DNA from 2 places in the Rhodomicrobium lacus genome. Region 2 is predicted to be linked to the other one. Evidence: riboswitches for the same ligand, from Rfam matches in the RefSeq annotation. Region 2 holds a riboswitch; the other holds the start of a gene.

Region 1 (7,276 bases), 310 kb from region 2:
ACGGGGTTCATGTGGATCGACGGGGCGGCCTTCGCTGCGCGCGCCTGCATCGCCTGCGCGCGGCCGATCTCACCGTAAACGATCTCGCCATCTGGGCCGGGCGGCAGGTCGCTGTCTGCGGCCACGGCGGCGTTGTTCGACATGTTCTGCGCCTTGAACGGACGCACCACGAGGCCGCGCCGCGCATACGCCCGGCACAGCCCCGCGACGACCATGCTCTTGCCGACGTCCGACGCCGTGCCCTGGATCATGATCGAGCGGGCGCGGCGCGGCAGTCCCTCGGGCGCGGGCTGATAGGCGATGCGGGCGATGAGTTCGGCGGCCTGTGCGGGGATCGTGTCGGCGGTCATTCGTCTGTTTCGTTTTCTACCGGCGGCGCTTTCAGCCGGAATTCGCGCGTCTGATCGTGCCCGTCCCAGATCTCCGGTTTCTTCAGCCACTTCTGGATGAAGTTCCAGCTTCCGCGATAGCCGTTATGCGGCAGGGTGCAATTCGAGCAATCCTTTCGCCGCATTCCGTTCGCGTCGGTATAGACGATGTACGGGCCAGGGCATTCATAGGCGATAAGCGGGCAATAGCAAAACAGGCAATTGAACTTGCCGCGAACGCCTTTGTGACACGGCAAGAACGGGCACGCCTGGTTGGTGAAGCCCTTGAAGCCTTCGTTGGTCGTAGTGTCTTTCGGTTCCATGCCATGGCCTTTCGGGTGTCACAGGAGCGGCTGCGGGCGATGACAGACGAGCCGCTGGCGACGACGAACATTCACTTGGGCTTTTTTGATTCCCGAGCAAAGGGGTTATCGTGATTTATCCCAGGAAGTGCGGTGATAATAACAAAAAGCGCTGTTATCGTTAGATGTCTTCTTGCAACTCTCAATCATGTTAGTTAGTGTGATTCGACGAACGAAAATGCCTTTTTTCGTTAGCAGGGGAATCGATGGCTCAAGCCAGCGGACGCGTTGGGCAATATGTAAAGTCTTCCGGTGTCGGTGGGGAATATTACAATTCCTACGTTCCGAATCCTCTGCCACCAAATCCCCCTCTGGAGATGAACGAACTTTTTCCTCTGCTCGATCAAGCCAGCGTTGCGCTCGGCAGGCTCGACGGCATGAGCATGATTTTGCCTGACCCCTCCCTTTTTATTTACATGTACGTCAGAAAAGAAGCTGTGCTGTCTTCTCAGATCGAAGGGACGCAGTCTTCTCTTTCCGATCTCTTGCTCTTTGAGACGACCGATGCGCCGGGTGTGCCTATAGACGACGTGACGGAAGTTTCCTGTTATGTGGAAGCCATGTCATATGGTTTGGAGCGTCTGAAAGAGCTACCGCTATCGCTCCGCCTGATCAGAGAAATTCACGGAAAGCTGATGAACAACTCGCGTGGCGGGCACAAAATGCCAGGTGAGTTTCGAACTTCACAAAATTGGATCGGCGGATCCAGACCGGGCAACGCGGCTTTCGTTCCCCCGCCTCCGGAACGCTTGATGGAAGTGCTCGGCGAATTCGAGAAATTTTTGCACGACGAGAAAGCTGCCCTTCCCGTGCTCGTAAAAGCCGCGATGGCGCATGTGCAATTTGAGACGATCCATCCCTTCCTCGACGGAAACGGGCGGCTTGGCCGCCTTCTCATTACTTTCATCTTGTGCGAGAAAGGAATTCTCAAGCAGCCATTGTTGTATCTTAGTTTGTATTTCAAAACCAATAGAGAAAAATATTATGGTCTTCTTCAATCTGTGAGGGAAACCGGAAATTTGGAAGATTGGGTCAGGTTCTTTCTTGTGGGCGTGGCCGAAACGGCAAATCAAGCTACAGACACGGCAAAAAATATTCTTGCTTTGTTTGCGAAAGATAAGGAGAGAATAGTCAACTCAGGCAGACACGCAGCAAGTGTGTTCACTGTGTATGACTTCATGAAGAGGTATCCCGTCACGAACACAACCCGAATAAAGGATGACTGCGATCTTGCGCTTCCAACCGTGTTGCGCGCCTTGAACGCTCTTGAAAGTCTTGGCATCACAAAAGAAGCCACAGGAAAGGGACGACATAAAATATTCGTTTATGATAGATACCTATCTATTCTCAATCAAGGCGCGGAACCTTTCGCTAATTAGTCGAGCGCGACGGGTTGCGGCATGACCCATATCGGCCGCTTCGCGCCCTCGCCCACGGGGCCCTTGCATTTCGGCTCGCTCGTCGCCGCCGTCGCGAGCTATTGCGATGCGCGCGCTGCGGGCGGACGCTGGCTCGTGCGGATGGAAGACATCGACCCGCCGCGCGAGATGCCGGGGGCGGCGGCGCGCATCCTCGCGCAACTTGGGGCTTACGGTTTCGAGTGGGACGGCGACGTGTTGTTTCAGAGCGGGAGGCTCGATGCCTACGCGCACGCGCTCGAAACGCTCAGGCGCGCGGGAAACGTCTTCTGGTGCCGCTGCTCACGGGCCGATCTCGCCCGGATCGGCGGCGCGGTCTATCCCGGCACATGCCACGCCTTCACGGCGCCGCGCGACGATGCCGCCGTGCGCCTCCGCGTTCCCGCTGGCGTCGTGGACTTCGCCGATCGCGTGTTCGGTCCGCAGCGCGAGGACGTCGCTGCGACCGTGGGCGATTTCGTGGTGCTGCGCCGCGACGGGCTGTTCGCCTATCAACTCGCCGTGGTGGTCGACGATGCCTTTCAGGCTGTGACCGATGTCGTGCGCGGCGCCGATCTCCTCGACAACACCGCGCGGCAGATCGTGCTGCAACGGCTGCTCGGCCTGCCCGAGCCGCGATACATGCATCTGCCGCTCGCGCTCAACGCCGATGGCAGCAAGCTTTCCAAGCAGACGCACGCGAAGGAACTGCCGACCCCCGCCGATAGCCGCCTACTGTGGCGGGCACTCGCCTTTCTCGGGCAGGACGTGCCGCCGGAGATGCCGCCTGCGCCCTGCGCGGAAATTCTCCGCCACGGGGTCGGGCATTGGAGCCCCGCCGCCGTGCCACGCACAAGCCATATGCGGCTCGCCTGATCGCACGCGACGGGAAGCCCGTCGCATTGCCGTCGCTTTGGCTTTATGATAGGCCGCATCGAGCGCCGGTGCCCGCGCAAGCGGGTGAAACGGGAACGCGGTGAGGGACGCTCGATCCCGATTCCGCGGCTTCCCCCGCAACTGTAAGCGGCGAGCCGTCATCGAAGCCACTGAACGCGTGCGTTCGGGAAGGCGATGGCGGCCACGACCCGCGAGCCAGGAGACCGGCCGGCGCTGTAACTGTTGTCTCGACGCGTGCAAGCGGCCTCCGTCGCATGAAACGCTCTGGACACGCAACGTGCGACGGCGGGTCGGCGGAGGATGTCATTTTACAGGTTCCCCATACGGATTCGGCCGTAAAAGCGGCCGTGCTCGCGCCGCGCCGCAAGTGGCCGGTGACGATGCTGGCGCTCTTCGCGGTGGCGGCGCTGCTGGCCGTGCTTTCGCTCGGCGCGGGGCCGGTCGCGCTTTCGCCCGATACGGTTACGGCGGCGCTGTTCGGCGCAGGGACCGAGCCGCAACGTATCATCGTGCAGGAAATCCGCCTGCCGCGCGCGGTGCTGGCGCTCGCCATCGGCGCGATCCTCGGGCTTTCCGGCGCGGCGCTGCAAGGGCTGTTGCGCAACCCGCTGGCCTCGCCCGCGCTGTTCGGCGCGCCGCAGGCTGCGGCGTTCGGCGCGGTCGTCGTGATCGCAACGGGACTCGCCGATGCGCTGTCTTTCGCCCTGCCGGTGGCGGCGATCGCGGCGGCGTTCGCGTCGGTTTTCGTGCTGCTCGCAGTGGCGGGCCGCAACGCAAACCTTCTGATCCTCATCCTCGCTGGCCTCGCGCTTTCGGCTCTCGCGGGCGCGGGAACCGCGCTCGCGGTGAACCTCGCCCCGAATCCTTACGCCGCGCTCGAAATCACCTTCTGGCTGCTTGGCTCGCTCGAAGACCGGAGTTTCCAGCATGTGGCGCTGGCGCTTCCCTTCATCCTTGGGGGCGCGGCGATCCTGCTCGCCAACAGGAACGCGCTTCGGACGCTGAGCCTCGGCGAAGAGGCGGCGCAAAGCCTCGGCGTGGATGTGGCGCGGCTCCGGCTCGCGGTGATCGCGGGCGTGGCGCTCGGTGTCGGCGGCGCGGTGGCGGTTTCGGGAACCATCGGCTTTATCGGCCTGGTCGCGCCGCATCTCGCGCGCCCGCTCGTCGGCCACGACCCCGCGCGGCTGCTGCTGCCGAGCGCGGCCATCGGCGCGGCGTTGCTTCTTGCCGCCGACATCGCCGTGCGCCTCATTCCGTCGACGACCGACATAAAAGTCGGCGTGCTGACGGCGATCATCGGCGTTCCTTTCTTTCTTTATCTGATCGTGCGCGACCGCCGCGCACTGACGGGCGGCCTCTCATGAGCGCGGCTTATCTCTCGGCGCGCGGTCTCGGTGTCCGGCTCGGCGCGCGCGACCTCATCGCGGATGTGTCGTTCGACCTGCCGCGCGGCTGCCTCGCCGCCGTGATCGGCCCGAACGGCGCGGGCAAGACGACGCTGCTCCGCGCGCTCGCGGGGCTCGTGCCGTCGCGCGGGGAAATCCGGGCGGGCGGCGGCGACGCGGCGGCGCTGCCGATCCGCGAGCGCGCCCTTCGCTTCGCGTATCTGCCGCAAGGCCACGCGGTGCATTGGCCGCTGCCGGTGCGCGATGTGGTGGCGCTCGGCCGCTATCCGCATGGCGCGACCGATCCCGCGAATCTCCCGGCCCGCGACGCCGAAGCCGTCGCGCGTGCCATCGCCGCCGCCGATCTGGGCGCGCTCGCCGACCGCCCCGTCACCGAGTTGTCCGGCGGCGAGAAGGCCCGCGTGGCGCTCGCCCGTATGCTGGCGGTCGAAGCGCCGGTCGTGCTGGCGGACGAGCCCATCGCGTCCCTCGACCCGCGCTATCAGCTCGACGTGATGGCGCTGCTTCGGGACACGGCGCTCGGCGGTGCGCTCGTGCTGGTGGTGACGCACGATCTCGGCCTTGCCGCGCGGTTTGCGGACCGCGTGCTGGTCATGAAAGACGGACGGCTGATCGAATCCGGGGCGCCCGCCGTCGCGTTGTCGCCCGAGATGCTGGCGCACGCGTTCCATATCGGTGCCTTCCGGGCGGAGCATGACGGCGCGCCCGTGCTCGTTCCGTGGGTCGCGCCGTGATCCGCTTCGCCGCCGCCTGCATGATGCTGTTTGCCTCGCTCGCCGTCGCTGTCGCCGCCGCCGATTCGCCGCGCCGCATCGTGTCCATCAATCTCTGTACCGACCAGCTTCTTCTCACGCTCGCGGACAGCGATCAGATCGCCGGACTTAGCCCCTATTCGCGCGACGCCTCGCAAAGCTGGCTGGCGATGGAAGCGCGCGCTTTCCCGAAATTGTCCGGCACGGCGGAGGATGCCCTTATCGCAGAACCGGACCTCGTGCTCGCCGGGCGCTTCACGCGGCTTGCCACGCGTCAGATATTGAAAGCGAAGGGTGTGCCGGTCGCGGAGTTCGATGTCGCCCGCTCCATCAACGACGCGAAACTGCAAATTCGGCGCATGGCCGCGCTCGTCGGCCATCCAGACCGCGCGGAACCGCACATCGCGCGGATCGACGCCGCTTTGCTTCGCGCCCGCGCCGCGGCGTCGCGCGTGCATTCGCGGGTGCTGGCCGTTTCGCGGCGCGGCTGGGTGTTCGGGGGGGAATCGATGACAACGTCCCTTCTGGCCGCCGCCGGTCTCGTGAACGCCGCCGGAGACATGGGCCTGTCGCATGGCGGTTTCGCGTCGCTGGAGGCCATCGTGATGACGCGGCCCGATTTCATTCTCGTCACAAATGTTCGTGATAGCCCGCGCGATCAGGGCGAAGCGCTGCTGGTGCACCCTGCGCTGCAAAAGCTGTATCCGCTCGCGCGCCGCATCGTGATTCCCGAGCCGCTCACGACATGCGGCGGACCGATGCTGGCGGATGCGCTCGACAGCCTCGCCGCTCAGGTTTCGGCGCTTGAGGCAAGTAAAGCCACGCCTGAGTTTTCACGGTGAGATTCAACGCGCATCGGGTCAGAACGCCGCGCAAAGCGCCGCGAAAGGCCGCTTGCATTCGTCTCAAGCGGGTGCAATAAGTCGAGTTTGATGGTGCTTCGATGGTCTTAATCGTCGAAGATAATAGGTAATAAGGCTGACACTCCAACCTCATAAAAGAAGGGTGGATACTTGGCTTTGTTCGCGCAGGTAAATATCTGCCGCGAAGTGGCAAGTTTGCCAAGCTATTACCGGCCATTGGAACAGACCGAATCCGCTGGAGGGTGGTTCAGAAGCTATGATGACCTTCAACTCTACCGGCCGGTTTCTGATTTGTCGCGGAATCGCCGACGCTTTCTGAGGAGCGTTGCTGATGTCGGTGCGGCATATCCGGACGACGGCCCCTATCGGATCATGGCGTAGCTCACGCTTCCGGCTTTGTCCACCCCGCGACATCATCACACTCATCAAAAGGCGTTGACGGGACAGCGGCCCCCCAAGGAGGCGATGCATGCGGATTGTACTTATCCATCCAAACTATCATTCGGGCGGCGCCGAAATCGCGGGCCGATGGTCCCCCTCGTGGGTGGCCTACCTCGCCGGTTATCTGAAGGCGGGCGGTTATTCCGACATCCGCTTCATCGACGCGATGACGGATAACCTCACCGAAGATGAACTTCGCGCGATCCTCGCCGAGGAAAAGCCCGACATCGTCGGCTCGACGGCCATTACGCCGTCCATCTACAAGGCCGAGCGCGCGCTGCAGATCGCCAAGGAAGTTCACCCGAACGTGGTGACGGTGCTGGGCGGCATCCACGGCACGTTCATGTATTCCCAGATCCTGCACGAAGCCCCGTGGATCGACGCCATCATCCGCGGCGAAGGCGAAGCGGTGATGCTGAACCTCGTGAAGGCGGTCGACAAGGGCGAATGGCCCGACAGCCGCGGCCAGGTCCACGGCATCGCCTATCAGGAAGGCTCGAAAGTCATCGCCACCCCGGCCGAGCCGCCGATCCGCGACGTCGACACCATCGTCGCCGACTGGTCCATCCTCGACTGGACGAAGTATCACTACATCCCGATGAACACGCGCGTCGCCACGCCGAACATGGCGCGCGGCTGTCCGTTCACCTGCTCCTTCTGCTCGCAGTGGAAGTTCTGGCGCGATTATCGCGTGAGAAAGCCGAAGCTCGTCGTCGACGAAATCGAGTCGCTGTATCGCGACCACAATGTGGGCTTCTTCATCCTCGCCGACGAAGAGCCGACGATCAAC
Region 2 (7,276 bases):
AGTTCGGCGGCGATCCGCGCGACCGCCGCTTCATCAAGCAGCGCGGGGTGAACCGTGGTCCGCGTCTCGAACGCGGCGCCGCTCGCCACCAGCAGCCGCAAGCTTTCCGCCGCGCGCTCGCCGCTGCCGGGGATGCCCGTGACACGCTCATACTTCGCAAACGGCGCTTTCACGTCGAAGCCGACCCAGTCGACAAGCGGCAAAACGGCCGCGAGCCGCGCCGGATAAGGCCCCGCGCTATGGAGGCCGACCTTGAAGCCCATGGCGCGCACCTCCGCCATCGCCTCCGGCAGATGTGTCTGCAAGGTCGGCTCGCCGCCGGAAAACACCACGGCATCGAGCAGTCCGCGCCGCGTTTCGAGCAACGCGCGCACTTCGGCCCATGACGGCCCCGCGCCACTGCCCGCCCGCATCAGCGAGGCGTTGTGGCAATAGCGGCAGGCCCAGGGGCAGCCCTGACAGAAAACGGTCGCCGCAAGCTGCCCCGGCCAATCCACGGAGGAAAGGCGGGCAAGCCCGCCAATCTCGATGCTATCTTGCATCTTGCGCGCTTTCCGGGCGGAAAACCGCAAACACTTTTCCTGAAAGCGTTTTGGTCATCGCGCTCTTGTCGGCGTCGGCGCGCTCGGCCTTGCATTCGCGGAAATACTGCCGCTCGTTGAATTCGCCGACCTTGCCCTGATTGAACGACGAGACGGGCCGGTGATAGCCCATCACGCGCGTCCAGACTTCGCAGGGCTGGCGCTCCTCGTCGGTCAGGGTCACGTCGTCGGCGGTGGGGGTCCAATGTGCGTTCATGTCTCTTCTCCCTCGTTTGATGGAAATCAGGCCGCCGCCTTGCGCGCAGCGAGGCGTGCGCGCTTCGCCGCAAGCCGCTCCTCGTCGCAGATGGGGCAGAACTTGTGCTCGCCTGCGATGTAGCCGTGCGTTGGACAGATCGAGAATGTCGGGGTCACGGTGATGTAGGGGATGCGGAAGTTTTCGAGCGCGCGGCGCACGAGCTTCTTGCAGGCTTCCACCGAAGAGATGCGCTCGCCCATGTAGAGATGCAGCACCGTGCCGCCCGTGTATTTCTGCTGAAGCGGCTCCTGCCGGGCCAACGCCTCGAACGGATCGTCGGTGAACCCGACCGGCAACTGGCTGGAGTTGGTGTAATAGGGCGTCTCGTCCGTGCCCGCCTGAAGGATACCTGCGAAACGCTTCTTGTCCTCGCGCGCAAAGCGGTAGGTCGTGCCCTCCGCGGGCGTCGCTTCGAGGTTATAGAGGTGGCCGGTTTCTTCCTGAAACGCCACCATCTTCGCCCGAACGTGATCGAGGAAACGCAGCGCGAAGGCGTGGCCCCACGGCGTCGAGATATCTTCGGCGTCGTCGGTGAAATTGCGGATCATCTCGTTGAGGCCGTTCACGCCGAGCGTCGAGAAATGATTGCGGAGCGTGCCGAGATAGCGCTTCGTATACGGGAACAGCCCCGCATCCATGTGGCGCTGGATGATCTTGCGCTTGATTTCGAGGCTGTTGCGGCCGATGTCGAGCAACTCATCGAGCCGCGCGAACAAGGCCGCCTCGTCGCCCTTGTGCAGGAAGCCGAGCCGCGCGCAGTTCACGGTGACCACGCCGACCGAGCCCGTCTGCTCCGCCGAGCCGAACAACCCGTTGCCGCGCTTCAGAAGCTCCGTCAGGTCGAGCTGGAGGCGGCAGCACATGGACCGCACCATGTTGGGCTTCAGTTCCGAGTTCACGAAATTCTGGAAATAGGGCAGGCCGTATTTCGCGGTCATCTCGAAGAGGCGCGTCGCGTTTTCGCTCTCCCACGGGAAATCCGGTGTGATGTTGTAGGTCGGGATCGGGAAGGTGAACACCCGGCCTTTCGCGTCGCCCGCCGTCATGACCTCCATGTAAGCGCGGTTGATCATGTCCATTTCGGACTGGAGATCGCCATAGGTGAAGTCCACCTCCTTGCCGCCGATCATCGGAACCTGCTCGCGGAGGTCTTCCGGGCAGGTCCAGTCGAAGGTCAGGTTCGTGAAAGGCGTCTGCGTGCCCCAGCGTGACGGCACGTTGAGGTTATAGATCAGTTCCTGAATGCACTGGCGCACCTCGCCGTAAGGCAATCTGTCCTTGCGGATGAAAGGCGCCATGTAGGTATCGAACGATGAGAACGCCTGCGCGCCCGCCCATTCGTTCTGAAGCGTGCCAAGGAAGTTCACGATCTGTCCGACCGCGCTCGACAGGTGCTTCGGCGGCGCGGCCTCGACCTTGCCCGGCACGCCGTTCAGCCCTTCCTGCAACAGCGTCCGCAACGACCAGCCCGCGCAATAGCCCGCCAGCATGTCGAGATCGTGGATGTGGATGTCGCCGTCGCGATGCGCGCGGCCCACTTCCGGCGGGTAGACGTGGCTGAGCCAGTAATTGGCCACCACCTTGCCGGAGACGTTCAGGATCAGGCCGCCAAGCGAATAGCCCTGATTGGCGTTTGCGTTCACGCGCCAGTCCGCGCGCTCCAGATATTCGTTGATCGAGCTTTCGACGTCGATGGCGGCGTGGCGGTCGGCGCGAAGCCGTGCGCGCTGTTCGCGATAGACGATGTAGGCGCGGGCCGTCGCGAAGTGGTTCGCGGAGATCAGCACCTGTTCGACGATGTCCTGAATTTCCTCGATGTGCGGCGACCGGTCCGCGAAGCGATGAGCGATCACCTTCACCGCCTGAATGGCGAGAAGATGCGCCTCGGTGGCGTCGAAATCGCCGGTGGCGCGGCCCGCACGCTCGACAGCGGAGCGGATCTTCGCCGCGTCGAACGGCGCGAGCGCGCCCGAGCGCTTCACGATGCTGAGCGGCAGGCGGGCGGCGGAAATTACCGCCGTGGAGTCAGGACTGGAAGACAAGTGAACCCCCGTTGGATCATGGGGGCGGGGCCGACAGACGCGCGAACGAAACCGGCTTCACCGGTCGCGGCACGGCCTGCGGGCACCCCGCCCGAGGACGATATTCCGATGTCGCGGCAGGTCTCCTGGCTCGCGGGTCAATGCTTCCGTCTGGCCTTCCCGGCGCTTTCGCACCAGTGACGCGATCGACGGCGGCTCGCCGCTTACAGTTGCGGGGGCAGCGCCGGACTTGCACCGGCTTCCCTCTTGGCTCCCGAATCTTGCGCTATCGGGGGACCGTGACCCCCATATTTAGGGTGCTGAGTCGCGCCGCCTCGCAACGAGTGATTCGGTGTGCGCACGGAAAGATGTGAACAGCGGGGACGAAAGGAAAAAGAGCTTGCCGGGCTGCGGCATGTCACAGGAGACGACGTTCGCAACTTTCGCAGATTTGCGGCTCGCCCTTCGCAAACATCCACATTTTCAGTCCTTACCGCGTTCTTTCTCTTGCGGATATTGTGAAGCCCGAAATGAAAGCGGGCGCCCGAATGCAAACCCTGATTGACGACGCCGCCACAGAGGCGGCGACCATCTTCGTGGAGATGGTCTTCCCCGAACAGGCGAACCATTACGGCACGCTGTTCGGCGGCAATGCTCTGAACCTCATGGGCAAGGCCGCCTTTGTCGCGGCCACGCGGCGCGCGCGCCGCGCCGTGGTGATGGCGACATCCGACAAGGTGGAATTCCACGTGCCCGTCAAGGTGGGAGAACTCGTCGAACTTTCCGCCCGCGTCGTGCGCGTAGGCCGCGCTTCGATGACCGTCGAAGTCTCGATGATGGCCGAAAAGCTGCTTTCGGGCGAGCGCCGCCTCGCCGTGCGCGGCTCGTTCGAGATGGTGGCCGTCGACGAAGCAGGCCGCCCCACAGCGTTTCGCCCCTGATTTCAAAGACAATTTTCTAGCCGCCGCTGCCAAGAGAGGAACCTGCCCCGTGAAGTCGCATACCGTTCGCACATACAAATCCGCCGAGCCTTTGCCCCGCGCCGAACAACTCGCCTGGAAGATCGCCGAAGTCGCCGCCGACCCGGTCGCGGTCGAACCTGCCGTGGTCGAGATGATCGGCAACCGCATCATCGACAATGCCGCCGTTGCCGCCGCTTCGCTCGCACGCCGCCCGGTGGCCAACGCCCGCAATCAGGCGCTCTCGCATCCCTTCAAGCCCGGCGCGAGCGTGTTCGGCATCGCCTCGCATCGCCGCTTCTCGCCCGAATGGGCGGCGTGGGCCAATGGCGTCGCCGTGCGTGAACTCGACTTCCACGATACGTTCCTCGCCGCCGACTATTCGCATCCGGGCGACAACATCCCGCCGATCCTTGCCGTCGCCCAGCATTGCGGGCTTTCCGGCGAAGCGCTCGTGCGCGGCCTCGCGGCGGGCTACGAAATTCAGGTCAATCTCGTAAAAGGCATTTGCCTGCATGAGCACAAGATCGACCATATCGCCCATCTCGGACCGTCGGCTGCGGCAGGCATCGGCGCGGCGCTGGGGCTTCCGGTGGAGACGATCTGGCAGGCCGTGCAGCAGGCGCTGCATGTGACGACGACGACGCGGCAGTCGCGCAAGGGCGAGATTTCGAGCTGGAAGGCTTACGCGCCCGCTTTCGCCGGCAAGATGGCGGTCGAGGCGGTGGATCGAGCCATGCGCGGCGAAGGCGCACCGTCGCCCGCATGGGAAGGCGAGGACGGTTTCATCGCATGGCTGCTTTCCGGCCCGAAGGCGGAATACACCGTGCCGTTGCCTGAGAAAGGCGAGCCGAAGCGCGCCATTCTCGACACCTACACCAAGGAATACTCGGCGGAATATCAGAGCCAGGCGCTGATCGACCTCGCGCGGCGGATGCGCGAAAAGATCGGCAATCTCGCGGCCATCGAAAACATCGTTATCCACACGAGCCATCACACCCATTACGTGATCGGCACGGGTGCGAACGACCCGCAGAAGATGGACCCGAACGCGAGCCGCGAAACGCTCGACCATTCCATCATGTACATCTTCGCGGTCGCGCTGGAAGACGGCGGCTGGCACCACGTGCATTCCTATGCGCCGGAGCGCGCGAAGCGGCCCGAAACCGTTGCGCTGTGGCACAAGATTTCGACCGTCGAAGATGCGGAGTGGACGCGCCGCTATCATAGCCGCGACCCGAAGGAAAAGGCGTTCGGCGGCCGCGTCGTCGTCACCCTGCGTGACGGCCACGTGATCGAGGACGAGCTTGCCATCGCCGACGCCAACCCGCTCGGCGCGCGCCCCTTCGCCCGCCCGCAATACATCGAGAAGTTCCTCACGCTTTCGGAAGGAATCGTCTCCCCCGCCGAGCAACAGCGCTTTCTCGAAACGGTGGACCGGCTCGAACGGCTGCGCGGCGAAGAGCTTCTGGGGCTGAATTTCACCGTCGATCCCGTCGCGCTTGGCGCCGAGCGGGCGACCGGCCTTTTCGAATGGAACGGCACATCGCGCGAGACGGGCCGCTCAGCCGTCGTCGGCGCTTAGGGAGGACAACCATGCTACAGGACGCAACGAAGGCCGCCGGGCCGAAGCCGAAGAAGTCGGTCGCGCTTTCCGGCATCATCGCGGGCAACACCGCGCTGTGCACGGTGGGCCGCACCGGCAACGACCTCCATTATCGCGGCTACGACATTCTCGACGTGGCCGAAACCTGCGAATTCGAGGAGATCGCGCATCTCCTCATTCACGGGGCGCTGCCGACGCCGACGGAGCTTCACGCTTACAAGACGAAGCTGAAGGCGCTGCGCGGCCTTCCTTCGGCGGTCCGCGTCGCGCTCGAAGCGCTGCCGGCCGCCTCCCATCCCATGGACGTACTCAGATCGGGCGTGTCCGCGCTCGGCTGCGTGCTGCCGGAGCCGGTCGACCACAACCATCCAGCTGCGCGCGATGTGGCCGACCGGCTCCTGGCTTCGCTGGGTTCCATGCTGCTCTACTGGCATCACTTCGCGCATAATGGCCGCCGCATCGAGGTGCACACCGACGACGATTCCATCGGCGGGCACTTCCTGCACCTGCTGCATGGCGAACGCCCGCGCGAAAGCCACGTCCGCGCGATGCACACCTCGCTGATTCTCTACGCCGAGCATGAGTTCAACGCGTCCACCTTCACCGCACGCTCCATCGCGAGCACGGGATCGGATCTGTATTCCGCGGTGACGGGCGCGATCGGTGCGCTGCGCGGGCCGAAGCATGGCGGCGCGAACGAGGCGGCCTTCGAGATCCAGAAGCGTTACAATTCAGCCGATGAGGCGGAAGCCGATATCCGCCGCCGCGTCGAGGCTAAAGAGGTCGTTATCGGCTTCGGCCATCCCGTCTATACGGTCGCCGACCCCCGCAACAAGGTCATCAAGGAAGTCGCCCGCCGCCTGTCGCACGAGGTCGGCGCGACGAAGATGTTCGAGATCGCCGCGCGCATCGAAAGCGTGATGGCGGAGACGAAGAAGATGTTCCCGAACCTCGACTGGTTCAGCGCCGTGTCCTATCACCAGATGGGCGTTCCGACCGCGATGTTCACGCCGCTGTTCGTCATCTCGCGCACGAGCGGCTGGGCGGCGCATATCATCGAGCAGCGGCAGGACAACAAGATTATCCGCCCGTCCGCGAATTATGTCGGCCCGGAAAACGTAGCGTTCGTGCCGCTGGAAGATCGCGGGCGCACGCCTGCGCCGTCTCCCGCGCGTGCGGCGTAGGGAGCGGACATGCCTTATCTCAACGGTTTCGACCTGCCCGACCAGACGGCGGGCTTCCGCTTCCGCGAGCTTCTGGAGCGTCGGGGCATCCTGAAACTCCCCGGCGCGCATAACGGCATGGCGGCGCTGCAAGCGAAGGCTGCGGGCTTCGATGCGCTCTATCTCTCGGGCGCGGCGATGACCGCGTCCATGGGGCTGCCCGATCTCGGCATCATCACGGTGGATGAGGTCGCGTTCTTCATCCGCCAGATCGCGCGGGCGAGCGGCCTGCCGCTGCTCGTCGATGGCGACACGGGCTATGGCGAGGCGCTGAACGTCATGCATATGGTTCGCACCTTCGAGGATGCGGGCGCGGGCGCTGTGCATATCGAGGATCAGCTTCTGCCGAAGAAATGTGGGCACCTGAACGACAAGAAGCTGGCGGACGCCCGCGACATGGCCGCGAAGGTGGCCGCCGCCGCAAAGGCGCGCCGCCATCTCGTCATCGTGGCGCGCACCGATGCCGCCGCGAGCGAGGGGATCGACGCGGCCGTGGCGCGTGCCCGGCTTTACGTCGAGGCGGGCGCGGACGCGATCTTCCCCGAGGCGCTGACGAGCGCGGCCATGTTCCAGGAATTCGCGCGGCGTCTGCCCGGCGTGCCGCTGCTCGCGAACATGACCGAGTTC

Evidence for each region. Region 2 has a riboswitch for cobalamin ahead of EK416_RS17070 (ribonucleoside triphosphate reductase). Riboswitches for the same ligand answer to the same signal wherever they lie in the genome.
Region 1: linked by a shared signal. The riboswitch ahead of EK416_RS15630 (FecCD family ABC transporter permease) and the one ahead of EK416_RS17070 (ribonucleoside triphosphate reductase) in region 2 are both predicted to bind cobalamin.

Annotation. Positions count from the first base shown of each region.
Region 1 is NZ_RZNF01000012.1:1,360,271-1,367,546, reverse strand. Features, by position in the region: gene EK416_RS15650 (cobyric acid synthase) at 1-350, opposite strand, end outside; gene EK416_RS15645 (cysteine-rich small domain-containing protein) at 347-691, opposite strand; gene EK416_RS15640 (Fic family protein) at 937-2,109, shown strand; gene gluQRS (tRNA glutamyl-Q(34) synthetase GluQRS) at 2,131-3,003, shown strand; cobalamin riboswitch at 3,053-3,250, shown strand; gene EK416_RS15630 (FecCD family ABC transporter permease) at 3,405-4,388, shown strand; gene EK416_RS15625 (ABC transporter ATP-binding protein) at 4,385-5,164, shown strand; gene EK416_RS15620 (ABC transporter substrate-binding protein) at 5,161-6,024, shown strand; gene bchE (magnesium-protoporphyrin IX monomethyl ester anaerobic oxidative cyclase) at 6,515-7,276, shown strand, end outside.
Region 2 is NZ_RZNF01000012.1:1,670,197-1,677,472, reverse strand. Features, by position in the region: gene EK416_RS17080 (anaerobic ribonucleoside-triphosphate reductase activating protein) at 1-542, opposite strand, end outside; gene nrdD (anaerobic ribonucleoside-triphosphate reductase) at 532-798, opposite strand; gene EK416_RS17070 (ribonucleoside triphosphate reductase) at 825-2,882, opposite strand; cobalamin riboswitch at 2,981-3,178, opposite strand; gene EK416_RS17065 (acyl-CoA thioesterase) at 3,410-3,802, shown strand; gene EK416_RS17060 (MmgE/PrpD family protein) at 3,852-5,405, shown strand; gene prpC (bifunctional 2-methylcitrate synthase/citrate synthase) at 5,417-6,610, shown strand; gene prpB (methylisocitrate lyase) at 6,620-7,276, shown strand, end outside.